2 regions of the Exiguobacterium sp. KKT215 genome follow, and region 2 is predicted to be linked to the other one. Evidence: a T-box and tRNA genes for the amino acid it is inferred to sense, from the RefSeq annotation. Region 2 holds a T-box; the other holds one or more tRNA genes.
The links. The T-box of region 2 lies ahead of argS (arginine--tRNA ligase). A T-box ahead of a tRNA ligase gene usually reads a tRNA of that ligase, here a tRNA-Arg.
Positions count from the first base shown of each region.

Region 1: it has a tRNA-Arg gene. The T-box ahead of argS (arginine--tRNA ligase) is inferred to sense a tRNA for this amino acid. The anticodon was not compared.

Region 1 is NZ_CM145756.1:855,524-864,813, forward strand. Features, by position in the region: gene rapZ (RNase adapter RapZ) at 1-638, shown strand, start outside; gene ACZ2GZ_RS04530 (gluconeogenesis factor YvcK family protein) at 640-1,635, shown strand; gene whiA (DNA-binding protein WhiA) at 1,667-2,620, shown strand; gene ACZ2GZ_RS04540 (hypothetical protein) at 2,708-2,944, shown strand; gene ACZ2GZ_RS04545 (DUF2179 domain-containing protein) at 3,040-3,555, shown strand; gene ACZ2GZ_RS04550 (hypothetical protein) at 3,618-4,058, shown strand; gene clpP (ATP-dependent Clp endopeptidase proteolytic subunit ClpP) at 4,098-4,673, opposite strand; tRNA gene ACZ2GZ_RS04560 (tRNA-Arg) at 4,828-4,900, opposite strand; gene ACZ2GZ_RS04565 (RNA polymerase factor sigma-54) at 5,024-6,166, shown strand; gene ACZ2GZ_RS04570 (glutaredoxin family protein) at 6,168-6,425, shown strand; gene ACZ2GZ_RS04575 (sugar-binding transcriptional regulator) at 6,535-7,563, shown strand; gene gap (type I glyceraldehyde-3-phosphate dehydrogenase) at 7,623-8,630, shown strand; gene ACZ2GZ_RS04585 (phosphoglycerate kinase) at 8,729-9,290, shown strand, end outside.
Region 2 is NZ_CM145756.1:2,686,368-2,695,657, reverse strand. Features, by position in the region: gene ACZ2GZ_RS14115 (GGDEF domain-containing protein) at 1-1,677, opposite strand, end outside; T-box leader at 1,832-2,044, shown strand; gene argS (arginine--tRNA ligase) at 2,097-3,779, shown strand; gene ACZ2GZ_RS14105 (metallophosphoesterase family protein) at 3,818-4,396, opposite strand; gene ACZ2GZ_RS14100 (YajQ family cyclic di-GMP-binding protein) at 4,393-4,884, opposite strand; gene pulA (type I pullulanase) at 4,955-6,949, shown strand; gene ACZ2GZ_RS14090 (YycC family protein) at 6,968-7,132, opposite strand; gene ACZ2GZ_RS14085 (hypothetical protein) at 7,273-8,064, shown strand; gene ACZ2GZ_RS14080 (MMPL family transporter) at 8,167-9,290, shown strand, end outside.

The sequences.
Region 1 (9,290 bases), 1.1 Mb from region 2:
ACTTGGAACAGAAGAACGTGCACCCGCACTTGTTGTATCTCGACACACGGGACGAAGTGCTCGTGCGCCGCTACAAGGAGACGCGCCGGTCGCATCCGCTCGCCCCGGAAGACGCACCGCTCGTCGGCATCGGGATGGAGCGCTCGTTGCTCGAAGGGTTCCGTGACCGGGCCCATACGCTCTACGATACGAGCGACTTGAAGCCGCAGATGCTCAAAGACCGCATCTTGCTCCAGTTCAACGAGGAACGGATCCCGTTCACGGTCAACTTCATGTCGTTCGGGTTCAAACACGGCGTCCCGCTCGACATCGACCTGTTGTTCGACGTCCGCTTCATCACGAACCCGTTCTATATCCCGGAACTCCGTCCGCTCACTGGGCAGACGGAAGAAGTTCAGAACTACGTCATGTCGCACCCCGAGGCGCGGGCGTTCTATAAAAAATTGATCGACATGCTCGAATTCCTGTTGCCGCAGTACAAGCGCGAAGGGAAGACGCAAGTCGTCGTCGCCTTCGGCTGTACGGGCGGGAAGCACCGTTCGATCACGTTCGCCGAGAAAGTGTCGGCCCATTTCGCCGAGCGCTATAACGTCAAGACCGTCCATCGCGACCTCGCGCATGCGACGAAGGAGAAGTAAGATGAGACGCGAAAGGAAAGTTGTGGCCATCGGTGGCGGTACGGGCCTCTCGACGCTCGTACGGGGCTTGAAGCACTATCCGCTCGATATAACGGCCATCGTCACGGTCGGGGACGACGGGGGCAGCTCGGGACGCCTCCGTGACGAGTTCCACATGTTACCGCCGGGCGATATCCGGAACGTCATCCTCGCTTTGTCCGAGGTCGAGCCGCTCATGGACAAGATTCTGCAATATCGGTTCGACAGCGGCTTTGGGCTCGAAGGCCACTCGCTCGGCAACCTCATGCTGACGGCGGCGACGCACATCTGTGAAGGCTCGTTCGTCAAGGCGGTCGACGTCTTGTCGCAGCTGTTGAACGCCCAGGGCAAGGTGCTCCCGGTGACGGAGACGCTCATGACGCTCGCGGCCGAGTTCGAGGACGGGACGATCGTCAAAGGCGAATCGAAAATCCCGCTCGTCGAAAAACCGATCAAACGCCTATTTTTGCTCGAAGAGGGCATCAAGCCGGCGGCCGGTGTCGTCGAGGCGATCGAGGGCGCGGATTTGATTGTGCTTGGACCAGGGAGCTTATATACGAGCATCATCCCGAACCTGTTGATTCCGGAAGTGCGCGACGCCATCGTCCGCTCCGGGAAGCCGGTCGTCTATATTTGCAACGTCATGACGCAACCGGGCGAGACGAAAGGGTACGACGCGATGAAGCATTTGAAATCGATTGAGGCGTATCTCGGCAAGTCGACGGTCGACACGATCGTCGTCAATAACGAGCCGATCGAGGACATCTATTTAGAGCGTTACCTCGAGGACGGCTCGGAAGAGGTCCGTTTCGATCGCAAGAAGCTTCGGAACTATGGCACGAATGTGCTCGCCGGTGACATCGTCGACTATAATCGCGATTACATCCGCCACGACTCGGACGCCATCGCCGGCCTCGTCATGCAGCGCGTGCTGCGCATCAAGAAACCACGCTCGTTCCAAGAGCTCGAGCTGAAATAAGTTGTGATTGAACAGAAAGGAGGGGACTGACATGAGCTTTGCCTCTGACGTCAAAAAAGAACTGACGCAACTCGAAGTGACCGATGCCGAGGCGAAAGCGGAACTGTCCGCGCTCGTCCGGATGAACGGGGTCATCTCGCTCGCCTTAGGGCGGGGGATGACGCTCGACGTCTCGACCGAGAACGCCGCCATCGCACGCCGAATCTATTCCCTCATGAAACGGCTGTACGACCATCATCTTGATTTGTTCGTACGGAAGAAAATGCGGTTAAAGAAGAACAACGTCTATATCGTCCGGGTCGCCCAGCGCGCCGAGACGATGTTGAAGGACCTCGAGATTCTCGGGGAGAATTACGAGATGATTCGGACGCTCAACTCGGATATGACGCGCGACGAGAACCTCGCCCGAGCGTATTTGCGCGGGTCGTTCCTTGCCGGCGGGTCGATCAACCATCCGAAGACGTCGTCGTATCACCTCGAGGTGTACAGCCTGTACGAGAACCATAACCAGGCGCTCCGGGACCTCGCCAACCGCTTCGGCTTGAACGCGAAGACGCTCGAGCGGAAGAAAGGGCATATTCTCTACATTAAAGAGAGCGAGAAAATCTCGGACTTTCTGAAACTTGTCGGGGCGACGCGCGGCATGCTCGACTTCGAGGACGCGCGCATCATCAAGGACATGCGCAACTCCGTCAACCGGCTCGTCAACTGTGAGACGGCGAACTTGAACAAGACCGTCGGGGCGGCACTCCGCCAAGTCGAGAACATCAAGTTCCTCGAGCGCACGGTCGGACTCGAAATCTTGCCGGTCAAACTCCGGGAAATTGCCGAGCTACGGGTCACCCATCAAGACGTCTCGCTCCAAGAACTCGGCGAGATGCTCGAGACGGGACCGATCTCGAAGTCAGGAATCAACCACCGGCTCCGTAAAATCGATCAGATCGCGGACAAGGTGCGCAACGGTGAAGAAATCAGCTCATCGTGACGTTGGTTGCGCCAAAACCATTCTTCCTATATAATTAGCAATTGTGTATAGGACTTTAGAAATGTAACTTAAAGGAGCTTCATGATTATGTCGAATGCAAAGAAAAGAATCTCGCTCACGATTGACGCTGACTTAGACCAGGTCATCACGGAGCGTGCGAAACAAATCGGGATCCCGAAAAGCGCCCTCGTCACGTTCGCGACAAGCCTCTTCCTCAACCAATTGCGGGCGGAAGAAGTACTGTCAGGCGACACGAATGCCATCTATCAGGTCATCCGTAAAGACTATGAACTGCTCACGAGCGTTGATAACTTAGACAAATAATTGCGAAAGGCTGACTCCGGTCAGCCTTTTTTGGTTGCATCCGGCCCTGAAATTTGAAATAGTGGTTGTATTGAATTCGAATGGAGGTCGTTCCAATGGGGCAAATCTTGCTCATCCTAGTATTACAACTCGTCTATGTACCGGTGCTGACGCTTCGTACCATCATGCTCGTCAAAGGAAAAACGATGATTGCGGGGCTGTTCGGTACGCTTGAGACGCTTATCTATATCTTCGCGCTCGGCATCGTGTTCCAAGATTTGACGACGCTCGGGATGATCGTCTATGCGGTCGGCTTCGGACTTGGGATTCTCGTCGGCGGTTACGTCGAGCGGAAACTTGCGATCGGCTACAATATGATTCAAGTCCACACACAAGAGTTCCCGGCCGAGCTCATCCAGAAGATGCGCGACAGCGGCTACGGGGTGACGCACTACCAAGGGCAGGGACGTGACGGCATCCGCTATCGTCTCGATGTCTTGGCAGCGCGGACACGGATGAAGGATTTGCGCCAGATGGTCGAGGAGTATGAGCCGAAGGCGTTCCTCGTCGCATTCGATCCGATTGACTTTAAAGGCGGCTATATGATGAAAGGGCTCCGACGCCCGAAATGAACGGGACGACTCACGGAAGTGGGTCGTTTTTTCGTGGAACGGGGAATACAAGAACAAAGGAGATGAGCGGGTTGAGACGAAAAGGGTTATGGATCGTCGTGGTTGGGTTGATTCTCGTCGGCGGCGCGTTGTTGGCCACCTCGTTTTGGAAGTCGGAGTCCTCGATCAAACCGCCGCTCCCGACGGTCCGGGTCGGGTCGGTGACGGCCGAAGTGAAGCAGTCGACGTTCTGCTGGTCCAATGGGGGCGAGGCGGTATGTGAAGACCACGGGTTGCCGGAAGCGGACGACTTGCAGCTCGTGCCCGTCGAACCGGGTGCCGAGATTGATGTCGAGTTCCATGCCGAGCCGTCGAACGTCTCGTTCCATCAAATCATCGACGGGGAGCTCGTACGGTCTGAACCCGTCGTGCCTGACGAACCGGGCGTTTATGTATTCGAGACGGGCGGGGATTGGCCGCAAGGCGATAGCCGCTATGTATTCGGGGTCGAGGTCAAAGAGTAAACAAAAACCCCATTCTCCGAGGAGAATGGGGTTGCGTCATTAACGCGTCATGACTTTGTCGATGAGACCGTAGTCTTTCGCTTGTTCAGCTGACATGAAGTAGTCGCGCTCTGTGTCGCGCTCGATCACTTCAAGCGGCTGGCCAGTGTTGTCGGCCATGATTTGGTTCAATTTCTCACGCATCTTGATGATGCGCTCGGCATGGATTTTGATATCCGATGCTTGACCTTGCGTACCGCCGAGCGGTTGGTGAATCATGATTTCCGCGTTTGGAAGCGCGAAGCGTTTGCCTTGTTCACCGGCTTGGAGCAAGAAGGCACCCATCGATGCGGCCATTCCGATACAAATCGTCGACACGTTCGGCTTGATGAAGTTCATCGTGTCATAAATCGCCATTCCGGAAGTGATCGAACCACCCGGGCTGTTGATGTAAAGTGAGATGTCCTTATCTGGGTCCTCGGCTGCAAGGAAGAGAAGCTGGGCGACAATCGAGTTGGCGACGTTGTCGTCGATTGCACTTCCGAGCAAGATGATGCGGTCCTTGAGCAAGCGTGAGTAAATATCGTACGCGCGTTCCCCGCGACCTGTTTGTTCGATAACTGTTGGAATTAACATTGAATCTGCCTCCTTTATGTAGGTTGTAAACATATCATACCGCTATAGTCAATGTTGGTCAAACGATAGTCATCGTTTTTGACCTATTCCACGGTTTGACGATTCTAAAACGACAAAAGAGGCCAGGCATATGTTGCCTGACCTCTTGCTATGATACACCCGGAGAGATTCGAACTCCCGACACCTGGCACCGGAAACCAGTGCTCTATCCCCTGAGCTACGGGTGCATGTTCTCTGACACGATTTATTATACATTTGTTTTTTTAAAAAAGCAATCCTGTTCGGCTCACTTTTTTTTGAGCGCGATTTCCCGCTGTTCGTTACAATAAGAAGCGAGAGGGGTGTGACCGATGCAACGGCAAGAACAGCAACAACTTCAAACACAACAGCTGACCCAGGACATGGTTCGGCGGCTGCCGATTCTCGAGGCGGACCGGACCGCGATCGCCTTTCAGCTCGGCCGGTTGGCTCGACGCAATCCATGCATCGCCACGGGGAGCGGTGCGGTCGAATGGGTAGCCGATACGGCGAGTGGGTTCGAGGAGCGATTGTTCGAGCAAATCGAGGAAGGGAGCGGGACTGAGGCCCAGCGCGCGCTCCAGAAACGGCTCGTCCTCGCGCTCGACCATCGTGGTCTGCTACCGGAGAGCGACTTCGTGCTCGCCCATCGTTTCGAGGTCGATGTGGCGGACATTGAGGCGGCGCGCCAGGCGCTCTTGTTTCTAGAACCGACAGGGATTGGGGCGAAGAATGAGCGCGACTGCCAATATCGGCATGCGATTGAACATGACGACCCACTCGTCTTGGACGTGTTCGAGGCGCTCGACGCGAACCTTGATGACATCCCGGGACGACTCGACATCTCGGTTGCTGAGTACGAACGGGCGACGCGTATCGTGGCGACACTCCCGAAGACGCCATTATTATATGAAGGAACCGAACCCGTCGTCCCGGAACTTGAAGTCGTCCGTCGTGACGGTGAGCTCGTGACGACATGGTTCAGCCCGACGCTCGATGCGGCTCGGGTCGGGGACGATCGCGAGGCGAAATGGTGGCACGAGACGCTCGAGATGCGGAACGCGACGCTTAAATCGGTGTGGGCCGTCATCGCCGAACGCCAACGCGATTGGTTGGACGGGAAGCTCGTCTTGCATCCGTTGACGCGAAAAGAAGTCGCCGAACAAATCGGCAAGCACGAGTCGACCGTCGGCCGGGCGATTCAAGGCAAGTACGTGACGACCGAAGGCGGCGTGATGGCGTGGCGTCACTTTTTCGTCCGGGCGACGCACGGGCAATCGCCGTTCATGGTGAAGAAGGCGCTCGCCGAACTGATTCAACAAGAGACGTCGCCGCTGAGCGATGCCGCACTCATGCGCGAGCTGGACCGGCTCGGCTATACGGTGACACGACGGACCGTGGCGAACTATCGGGAGGCGCTCGGTTTTGGAAACTCGCGGGAGCGGGAACGACAACTATGGAAAGGAGGGGACTGACATGGTCCTGACGTTATACCGCCGCGCCAACTGTTCGCTCTGCGAGGAGGCACTCGTCATGCTCGAATGGCTCATGGAAGACTATCCGTTCGAGCTCGAGCAGATCGACATCACCGGCAACGAAGAACTTGAGGCGAAGTACTTGTTTGAGATCCCTGTCGTCTTACACGAGGGGCGTGTCATTAGTCAAGGTCGATACGATGACAGTAAAGTTGAAGATTTTGTTAAGTATACGCTTACATCGAAAAAAAACGTTTGAAGGGGTTGCAAGACGGAAAGGTGATTGATAAGATGAAGTCGTAGCGGTGGGACGCAAATATAAAAGTGGGACGAAAATTGTCCATGCTTTAAGTCGAGGGGGAATGAGTATGATCCAGCAGCTGATTCAAGTTCAGAAGCAAATCGTTCCCGACATGCTCGATACGCTCCGACATCGTTACGATATCTTACATTATGTCCGTTTGATGCAGCCGATCGGCCGCAGGACATTGGCCACAAGCCTCGGGCTGACGGAACGAATCCTAAGACGAGAAGTCGACTTCTTGAAAGACCAAGGTCTATTGATGGTCGCTACTCAAGGTATTTCCCTTACGGAATCGGGCCGAAACGTTCTCCGGGACTTGCACGAGGTCATGGGAGAGATCCTAGGCATCTCGGAAGTCGCACGAGAACTCGAGCGCAAACTAGGCGTTCGCCAAGTCGTCATCGTACCGGGTGATTCCGACGAGACGTTCTGGGTCCAGCGAGATATCGGTCGGGCCGCCGTCACGCAACTGAAAGCGCGACTGGCACCGGACGACAATATCATCGCGGTCACAGGCGGGACGACGATGGCATCGGTTGCGGCCATGATGTCGCCCGATAAAAAAGAACGGCCGATGCATTTCGTGCCAGCACGCGGCGGACTCGGAGAAACGCTCGAGTTACAGGCGAACACCGTCTGTTCTCGGATGGCCGACCGGGCCCATGCCGACTATCATTTACTCCACATTCCGGACGAGGTATCGCAAGAGACGTTCGAGCGGATGGTGGAGGAACCTAGCATTAAAAATGTACTGGAAATGATTAGAGCGGCGCGAATTGTGGTACATGGAATTGGTGAGGCGGAAACGATGGCGAAACGCCGTCATGCGTCACCAGAGCATTTGCGGATGATCGAACGGCACGATGCCGTCGCCGAAGCGTTCGGATATTATTTCAACGCGGAAGGTGAAATCGTGCACCGGGTCAAGACGGTCGGGATTCAATTGGAGGAGCTCGACGACATGGACACCGTCATCGCTGTCGCCGGAGGAAAGTCGAAGGCACAGGCGATCGCCGCATATGCGAAACACACGCCGAACATCATCCTCGTCACAGACGAAGGTGCGGCGACAGAATTATTAACTCGTTATTAAAGAGTTGACCCCCGTTGGCTCTTCAATAAATAGCTTCTACCCTAAGGAGGAAATTAACTATGGCAGTAAAAGTTGGTATTAACGGATTTGGACGTATTGGTCGTTTGGCATTCCGCGAGATCATCAAAAACGAAGGAATCGAAGTTGTTGCAATCAACGACTTGACTGACACGAAGATGCTTGCTCACCTTCTCAAGTACGACACGACTCAAGGTCGTTTCGACGGAGACGTTGAAGTACACGACGATCACTTCCTCGTAAACGGCGAGAAAGTCATCACACTTGCTAACCGTAACCCAGAAGAACTTCCATGGGGCGAGCTCGGTGTTGACATCGTACTCGAATGTACTGGATTCTTCACAGACAAAGAAAAAGCGGAGCTTCACTTGAAAGCTGGCGCGAAAAAAGTTGTCATCTCGGCTCCAGCTACAGGTGATATGAAGACTGTCGTTTATAACACAAACCACGACATCCTCGATGGTACAGAGACAGTAATCTCTGGTGCTTCATGTACGACAAACTGCTTGGCGCCAATGGCTAAAGTTCTCCAAGACCAGTTCGGAATCATCGAAGGTCTTATGACAACAATCCACGCTTACACAGGCGACCAAAACACGCTTGACGCTCCACACCCGAAAGGCGACTTCCGTCGTGCGCGTGCGGCAGCAGCTAACATCGTACCGAACACAACTGGTGCGGCTAAAGCAATCGGCCTCGTTATCCCAGAACTTCAAGGTAAACTTGACGGTGCGGCACAACGTGTACCAGTTGCTACAGGTTCACTCACAGAGCTCGTAACAGTTCTTGAGAAAACTGTATCTGTTGACGAAATCAACGCAGCAATGAAAGCAGCAGCGAACGAGTCTTACGGTTACACTGAAGACGAAATCGTATCTTCTGACATCGTCGGAATCACTTACGGTTCACTCTTCGATGCAACACAAACTAAAGTAATGACAGTTGGCGACAAGCAACTCGTTAAGACAGTTTCTTGGTACGACAACGAAATGTCTTACACTGCACAATTGGTTCGCACACTCAAGCACTTCGCTGAAATCGCGAAGTAAGTTCGTGAACTAAATAGAATCAAATAGGAGCGGAAACAAGAGATTGTTCTCCGCTCTATTTATGAAATTGACACGCACGACATATGGAGGCGAAGGTTATGAACAAACAGTCTATTCGTGACATCGATGTAAAAGGGAAACGCGTCTTTTGCCGCGTTGACTTCAACGTTCCACTCAAAGATGGCGTCATTCAAGATGAAACGCGGATTCAAGCGGCACTTCCAACGATCAAGCACTTGATCGACGGCGGCGCGAAAGTCATTTTGGCGAGCCACCTCGGCCGTCCAAAAGGCGAGAAGAACCTCGAGTTCTCACTCGCACCGGTCGCTACACGTCTCGCTGAACTTCTCGGCAAAGAAGTACCCCTCGTCGAAGAGGCGTACGGTCCAGTCGCAGAAGAAGCCGTTTCAAAACTTGGTGAAGGTGACGTCGTCGTTCTCGAGAACGTCCGTTTCTACCCTGGTGAAACGAAAAACGATCCAGAACTCGCGAAAGGTTTCGCGGCACTCGCTGATATCTTCGTCAACGACGCGTTCGGTGCGGCTCACCGTGCCCACGCTTCGACAGAAGGCATCGCGCACCACGTCGACCACGCGGTTGCTGGTTTCTTGATGGAGAAAGAACTTGAAGTCCTCGGCAAGGCACTCTCGAATCCAGACC
Region 2 (9,290 bases):
GGTCGTTAAGAAATTATAATGGGCGACGCGGTTGCGACCGGCGTATTTCCCGCCGACGTAGAGCGCGCGGTCGGCGTTACGAATCGTATCGTCAAGACGTTTGTCGCCGAACGACTGAATCGTATCGACACCGATTGAAGCGGTGACGGGTATATCGATTCCGTCGACGTGGAACGGTTTGTTCTCGATTTGTTGACGGATGCGCTCGGCAATCTCGACGGCGGCCTCAACATCACAACGGTTTAAGAGCAAGATGAACTCTTCACCGCCGTAACGGGCGGCAAAGTCTTCGGTGCGGAGCACTTGACGAATGCGGCGACCGAATTCTTGGAGCACACTATCTCCGACTTGGTGACCGTGCGTGTCGTTGATTTTTTTGAAGAAGTCGATATCGAGCATCGCGACGGAAATCGGATACATCGAGCCGTCCGAGATCTGTTGAATCCCGTATTCATAAAAAGCCCGTGCATTGGCAAGCAGCGTCAAGCTGTCCGTCCGGCTCTCGGTATAGAGGCGGTCGCGTTCATGACAACGACTGATCGTCCGATTGAACGACTTGAGCAGTTTGAAAATCTCGCGTTGAATGATGGGCGGATAGCCATAGACGTGCTCGCCCGTCATCACAATCCACGTGCGGATTCCTTCGATTTCCTCGGAACGGACCGAGATGAAGCTATGATAGTCTTCATTAAATTCGTTCGACAGCGGGGCGTCCCATTCGAAGCGCATCTCGTACTCGACCGAGGCTTCGTTCGGATAGGTTGCATCGAGTAATTCAAAGACGACATGGCGATCGATCGGCTGGCGCGTCTTCAAATCAAAGTAAAGTGTGCGATCAAACAGTTTGAACTCGACGTACCCTTCATCGTACTCGTTGAGTCGCTCACATTGACTGAGGAACACTTCGATGGCTTGTGCCTCGCTTTGCGATAGCGATACGGCTTCTTTTGCTTCATCATATTGTTCAATCAACGATTTGAAGGCGTCTTGTCGACCTTTTTGAATGATGAGTCGCTTAATAAAGAACGTGAGTGCGGCGGCGATACTGCTGACGACGAGCAAGTTTGTCTCCCGGAAGAGCGAGGCCGCCAAAATGAAGACGAGACTGACGATATACGTGTAAAACGCGATGCTTAAAAAGTCGCGGATCGGGATGTCGACGCGGAACCACCAGCCGACTTGATACTTTTGGACGACCGTGTTCAAAATGATGGCAATAATCAAACCGGCAAGCGGGAGGAACGAGTCTTGGGAATAGAATCCGAGACCGGTCACACCACCAAGTGCCAAGTAGACGCTGGCCGGGATGGCGATTTCCAAAAATGACGTGATGGCATTCCACGGATACGTAAAACGGAACCGTCGAAGCGCGACGCGCGGTTTCAAGTTGACGAACTGGAAGACGAGTAGTCCAATCTGATTGACGAACAGCGCTGTCTCAAAATCAAAGAATAGAAAAATAATTAAGACGATACTTTCTGAAAAGGTAAAGTAGACGCCTTTCCGTTCAATGGAGTCCATTTGAAAAATAATGACGAGCAACGCGATCAAGATGAACGGTAACGGCTCGATGGCCGGCATGTTCAATACGCCTGTAGCGAACAAGATGAGCGTCAAACCGAATAGCATACTCCAAATACTCCAACCAAGGACGGACATCTTGCGGAAATGGTTCATGGTTCCCTCCTATGTGGGAAAAATTCAATTATGTATGGTAGGAGATTCGGCACAATCACGCCTGAGTCCTGCCTATCCATCATAATGGCGGAATTCTAGCATTGAGTCTATATGAAATATCCTCTATAATGAAATTGCTTTTCAACCACATAGACGAAAGTCGATGAAAAAGAGAGTAACGATCGTTCCGTCAACAAAGCGACCTAGGGATTGGTGAGAGCCTAGGCTGACAAACATCGCGAAACGCACTTTTGAGATGCTATCCGAACTTGAGTAGGCGTAGCCGGGGGACCCCCGTTATCACCGATAAAGCGGTCTGCGTCAAGCAGGCAAGAAGAGTGGTACCGCGGGCCATCCCGTCTCTTTGCATCTGTGCAAAGGGCGTTTTTTTTATGAACAAATGATAAGGAGGAATTAGAATGAGTTATGAACGCAAATATGCGGAAGCCTTGTCCCGTGTCATCGGGGACGAGTTGACGCTCGACCAGATTGAAGCATTGATTGAAAAACCGAAACATGAGGCACACGGGGACCTTGCTTTCCCGTGTTTCCAACTTGCGAAAGCCTATCGTAAAGCACCGGTTATGATCGCGACGGATATCGCGAACGACTTGAACGACGAGTTGTTCACGAAAGTCGAGGCGGCCGGCCCGTATGTGAACGTCTTCTTGAGCCGTGACGTCGTCTCACAAGAAATCATCAACACGGTGCTCGATGAACAAGCGGACTATGCGACGCATGCGACACGCAACGAGACAATCGTCACCGATTTCTCGTCACCGAACATCGCCAAACCGTTCTCGATGGGACACCTTCGTTCAACGGTGATCGGGAATGCCATCAACCAAATCGCCCGTAAAAACGGCTATGACGTCGTCGGCATCAACCACCTCGGGGATTGGGGCACACAGTTCGGTAAACTGATGGTCGCCTATAAAAAATGGGGCGACGAGGAAGCGGTCCGGGCACATCCGATTGCTGAGCTCTTGAAGCTTTACGTCCATTTCCACGAAGAAGCGAAGACACAACCGGAACTTGAGGACGAAGGCCGTGCGTGGTTCAAGAAACTCGAAGACGGCAACGAGGAAGCGACTGAGCTTTGGACGTGGTTCCGCGAAGAATCACTCAAAGAGTTCCAAAAAGTATATGACCTCCTCGGTGTCGAATTCGACAGCTTTAACGGGGAAGCGTTCTATAACGACAAGATGGACCGCGTCGTCGCCATGCTCGAAGAGAAAAACCTTCTCGTCGAAAGTGAAGGGGCGATGGTCGTCTCACTCGAGGACGAGAACTTGCCACCATGCTTGATCAAAAAGAAAGACGGCGCGACGCTTTATGCGACACGCGACTTGGCAGCTGCCGTCTATCGTCATGAGACGTACAACTTCGTCCAGGCGAACTACGTCGTCGGCGGCGAGCAGGCGCTTCACTTCAAACAACTGTTCTCAGTGTTGCGCAAGCTCGGCTATGACTTCGTAGATGGCATGCATCACGTGCCGTTCGGCTTGATTTTGCAAGAAGGGAAGAAGATGTCGACACGTAAAGGTCGCATCGTCTTGCTCGAGGAAGTGCTCAAAGAAGCAATCGAGAAAGCACAAGCGAACATCGCTCAGAAGAACCCGGAACTTGCGAACGCGGACGACGTGGCACGCATGGTCGGTGTCGGCGCGGTCATCTTCCACGATTTGAAGAATGAACGCATCAACAACATCGAGTTCGACCTCGATAGCATGCTCAAATTCGAAGGTGAGACGGGCCCGTACGTGCAGTACACGAACGCGCGTGCGAACTCGCTCCTTCGTAAAGGCAACTATGACGGCTCGACGTTCACTGGCGCAAACGACGACCACACGTGGGGCGTCGTGACGATGCTCAACGCGTTCCCACACGTCATCACACGTGCCCACGAACGCCGCGAACCATCGATCATTAGCCGTTACGTGCTCGATTTGGCGCAAGCATTCAACAAGTATTACGGTCATGTCCGTGTCCTTGAAGAAGATGCAGGCAAACAATCACGTCTCGCCCTCGTCAAAGCGGTGACGATCGTATTGACGGAAGGACTCCGTTTGATCGGTGTTCAAGCTCCAGAAGAAATGTAAGGACGAGAAAAGGGACCCGTTTCGTGGGGTCCCTTTTCTTATGCTTTCATCCGCGTGACCGTCCGAGCTTTCGTGTCATACAGACACCACTCCCGGTCGAAGATGACGGCGCCGACGTTGATGACGTAACGTTTTTTCTTTAGGACGAACGGCTGTCCGATTTCCCAGGGAATCGAGCGGCCTTTCCGGTAAATCCCCGGAATATGGCTGTGTCCGATAAAGACGAGCGGATACTTCCCTTTCTCGACAAGCGGTTCCCAGTCCGGACTCCATTTCACTTGGTGTCCATGCAAGAATAGCGCCTCATCGAGCGTCGTCTGCTCCGGTAATAAGGCGATTCGTGTCTTGACCGGATGCGACACCACGAGCACTTCGTCAATCCGCTCTTCTTGATTGCCGCGCAGGCTAGGGAAGGTGAGGAGCGCCTCGTAGTCAGGGTCGTAAGTCACCACATCGGACACTTCATGGAAGCGCTCGTTGCGCCGTTTCTTACCGATATGACACTCGTACAGATCGCCGAGGCAAAGGATGTGCTCCGTCTCGCGGCGGACCGACTCGAGCACGGCTTTCAAATCATCAAACGAACCATGTGGGTCACTGATGATGGCGAGTTTCATCGGTAGTTTGTGAATTGGGCATCGACGGACAATTCGAGCTCACGGACGAGCTGCATAACGGCTTGAAGGTCATCGCGCGACTTGGCTGTCACACGGATTTGATCGTCTTGAATTTGTGACTTCACTTTCAGTTTTGATTCTTTGATGGCGTTGTTAATTTTTTTTGCATCGTCTTTGTCGATGCCGCTCTTCAATTTGACGCGTTGACGAACTGTGCCGCCGAGCGCACGTTCCACTTTTTGATAATCAAGGTTTTTCGTCGGTACGCCACGTTTAATCAATTTCGTGATCATGACGTCTTTCAATTGCTCGAGCTTATAGTCGTCATCTGAGACGAGGACGAGGTCGCCGTTATCAAGTGACATCTCACTCTTCGAACCTTTAAAGTCGTAACGGTTCAAAATTTCTTTCTCGGCGATTTGAATCGCGTTCTTCACTTCTTCGAGGTTCATTTCTGACACAATATCAAAAGAATTGTCTTTTGCCATGTTTCATCCATCCTTTACAAGGGTTTTGTTATAATGATAGCAGATTTGAAGTAGTGAAGGAGTGAAAGAGATGGAACATACTATCGATCAACAGACAAATGTAGATTTAGACCATATGGCATATCACGGCAAAGACCTCGGGGTGACGTTTAAAAGTGACCTCATCCGGTTGCGGGTCTGGTCACCGGTTGCCGAAGAGATGACGGTAAAACTATACCGGACACCGCGAGCGCGGAAGTTCGAACGGTTGTCGTTAGAACGGGCCGAGAAAGGGACGTGGGTCATCGAACTCGATCGTGCTTTGTTTGAAGGTCAGTTTTATGTGTTCGAGGCGGTCGTAGCTGGGAAGCGTATCGAATCGCTCGACCCGTATGCAAAAGTCGTCGGGGTCAATGGGAAGCGCGGGTGTCTGCTCGACCCATCTACGCTCAACCCAGACCATTGGGTTAAAGAACGTCCGCTCTTCCACTCGTCACAAGAAGCGGTCATCTATGAAGCGCACGTCCGTGATTTGACGAGTCATCCGGACAGTGGTGTCATGCATCGCGGGAAATTCCTCGGGATGACCGAAGTCGGAACGAAGACACCGACGGGTTATCCGACGGGTCTCGACTATATTACCGGGCTTGGCGTCACGCATCTCCAACTCATGCCGTTCTTCGATTACGGTTCAGTGAATGAGTCACGCGAGAGTGAGGCGAATTATAATTGGGGCTATGACCCGGTCCACTATTTTGCCGTCGAAGGCTCATACGCTTCCTCAGCAGATGATCCGGCCGCTCGCATCATCGAGTTGAAAGCGATGATTCAAGCACTTCACGATCGTGGCATCCGTGTCATCATGGACGTCGTGTTCAACCATACGTATGATGCATTGACGACGCCGCTCGGACAGTTCGTACCGGACTACTATTACCGCTTGAACGAGGACGGTACGCTCGCCGACGGTTCGGCGTGCGGGAACGATACGGCGTCCGAACGGGCGATGATGCGCAAATTGATCGTCGAATGTGTGTCGTATTGGGCGAAAGAGTTCATGATTGATGGCTTCCGCTTCGATTTGATGGGACTCCATGACGTCAAGACGATGAACCAGGTCCGCAAGGCGCTCGATCGCGTCGACCCATCGATTCTTGTGACCGGAGAAGGCTGGGATCTCGACACACCGCTTCCGGTCCGTAAAAAAGCGAACCAACATAACGCCCATAAGATGCCGCGCATCGCCCAGTTCAACGACGCGATTCGCGACGGTGTCCGTGGTGATGTGTTCATCGAAGACTTGCCAGGTTGGATCAGCGGCAACGCGGATATGACGGCGGACGTCAAACGTGGGATTGCCGGTGCAGTCACGAGCCAAAGCTTTGCTGACGAACCGAACCAAGTCGTGAACTATGTCGAGTGCCATGACAACTTGACGCTTTGGGACAAACTGGCCGTTACGAATCCGGACGACGATGAGACGACACGCCGCCGCCGGCATCGTCTCGCGACATCGATTGTGTTGCTCAGTCAAGGCATCCCGTTCCTGCATAGCGGTCAAGAGTTCTTCCGCACGAAAGACGGGGACGAGAACAGCTTCAATTCGGGGGAGGTCGTCAACCGTTTGGATTGGACGCGGGCCGAGCAAGAGACGCCGAGCGTCGAATATGTGAAGGGCTTGATCAGCCTGCGCAAACAATATCCGTTGTTCCGTCTTGAGAACGCGGAACAGATTCGTAAACATTTACGTTTCTTCGATGAAGAAGAGGGCGTCATCGCCTTTGAACTGAGTCGCCACGTCGAAGGTTACGTCGAACGCCATCTCGTATACCATAACGGACTCGAAGAAGCGGTCGAGGTGAAACTACCGTCCGGCAAGTTCGAGGTCCATGTCGAAGATCACACCGTCAATTTGACGGCACCACGTCTCCTCGAGGAGCGGCATGTCACGGTCGCGCCGTTATCGACACTCGTCGTGACGGAACGCCGTCCGGATTACAGCAAATATGCGGTCGCCGGTGGAGCTGCCTTGGCTATCCTCGGTCTCTGGTATGTTGCGAAAAAACGGAAACCGAAACAAAAGTAAGCGCGAAAAAAGGAGACGTCATTCCGTCTCCTTTTCCTCGTTCGTTTCAGTTTTGGCTGCCTCGAGCTCCATCATCTTTTTGACGATGATGTGTTTTGGCATATGCATGAGTTCCTCGAGTGGGACGTTTAGCTTTTTGGCAAGCTCAACCGCCGTCTCGGGAGAGAGTTGAAGTGGGCGCATGAGGGTTCCTCCTTTCCAATTACGGGTATGCTACTGCCAGTATACAGGAAAAGCGGACAGATGGAGAATGTGTTCTGTGAACACATTCAAAATCGAAAAATGCGTCGTGCGTTGCTAAGCTGAAACTAGGAAGTGATCAAATGTACAAACAAGTAGCAGACTATCAATTTCATCAAACGGTTGAATGGTTAGAGCGCGTTGGTGGAGGATGGATGTTGTATTTGGCGCAAACCGGGTTTCTGTTTTTTGACGAGACGTTCCAAATCCGATGGGAACTCGAGTGGAAATGGGCACCTTGCGCACTATATATTGAACCACATGGTAGAAGAGCCGTCGCGCTATTTCGAGATTTGCAGACATACGGAGTCATGGATTTGACGAACGGGACGATGGAACGTCACCCAATTCCACGGACGTTCCATGACGATTGGTTCAGTAACCTGCACTACTGGTCAGGGGACGATTTGTATTTGTACTCGGCCGAATCAGATATCGTCGCCTTGAACTTGAACGATCACACGTTTCGGTATAGCCGTTACGAGGAGATCCCGGAGTTCGGGAACATCATCGAACTCGCATATCAATCGACCTATGATTTCGAACGATTCACGGCACCTGGCCTCGTGACCTTGTACGATGAACGGAATCAACAGTTCATGGTCGAGGACGTCGAAGCGGGCGCGCGTTGGAAGATTCCATACGGGGGTGACCGTGACTTGGTCATCGTCGATCAAATGGGTGTGACGACCGCCATCACCTCGATGACATCGTTCCAACTGTTTGAGCGCGATTGTGAAGTGTTCTCATCAGAAGTATGTGCCGAGACCGAATTGTTGAAAGTCGTCTTATTGGACGAGCCGGGCGACAGACTTGTCGTCCTATCGACGCCGCGTCGCTTCTGCCATAGTTGGCTGCAAGTGTTCGAGCGTTGACAATCCTGGACCAGGGCATGGTTCAGGATTTTTTTACGAAGGCTTACAGAATCTCGTCTAAAAACGGGAACAGTCTTCTTAGATGGAGAGGAGTGGACAGGGATGGAACGATTAGGACAAGCGTTAGTCCGATGGCGCTACGCTGTCGTGTTGATTTGGACGGTATTGCTCGCGGTATCGGTATATTTCGGTTTACAGTTGCCAAGTGAACTGCGCGGCAATGGATTTGCGATTCAAGACGGGCGCTTCGCCCAAGTGGAAGATACGTTGAACGACCGGTTCGACCGGGCCGGGGCCTCGATGATCGTCTTGTTGGAAGGTGGCGACCTTGATACGGTCATCGAGCAGCAACGGGATCGACTGATTGACGTCGATGGGGTCGACGGCGTGATCACGCCAGCCGAGAATCCCGATGCCCGCTCAGGGGACGCAGCTTACTTATTGCTCGAGTTCGAGGATTACGATACGGCCGAGGCGTCAATCGATGACGTTCGCAACGCCTTGATTCGAGATACGGATACAGACGTGCGATTGACCGGAGAGCCGGTCTTCGCGGATGACTTGAATGAAGCGTCGAAGAATGACTTGATTCGGGCCGAGTTGATTGGAATCCCGGTCGCGTTGCTCGTCCTCTTGCTCGTCTTCGGGACGCCGCTCGCCGCGGTCATGCCGTTATTCGTTGGATTGATTACGTTCATCGTGGCTGCCGGCTCGTTGTTCTTCTTTGCCCAAACGATGGAACTGTCTATTTTCGTCTTGAATGCGGTCGCGATGATCGCCATCGCGCTCGGCATCGATTTTTCCCTATTGCTCGTCAACCGTTACCGGGAAGAGCTCGCACATGGGAAGTCGCGAGAGGCAGCCATCGTCCGAACGGTCGCGACGGCCGGACGTTCGATTCTGTTCTCAGGGCTTTGCGTGTTCGTCGGACTGGCCGGGTTGTTATTCATCCAAGTCGACGTGTTCCAAGCCATCGCGCTCGGTGCGCTGATTGCGGTGGCGGGCGCGGTCTTATCAGCGCTCACGCTGTTGCCGTCCGCCTTATATATCGTCGGAGATGCGATCAATAAAGGGCGTCTTATCAAAACGAATGAGACGCGTTCTGAAGTACGGTGGCAGAAGTTGGCCCGTTTCGTCATGAGACGTCCCGTCACGATGACACTCGTCGCGCTCTTGCTGCTATTGCCAAGCCTCTGGTTCGTTCGTGACCTCGAACTGAACATCCC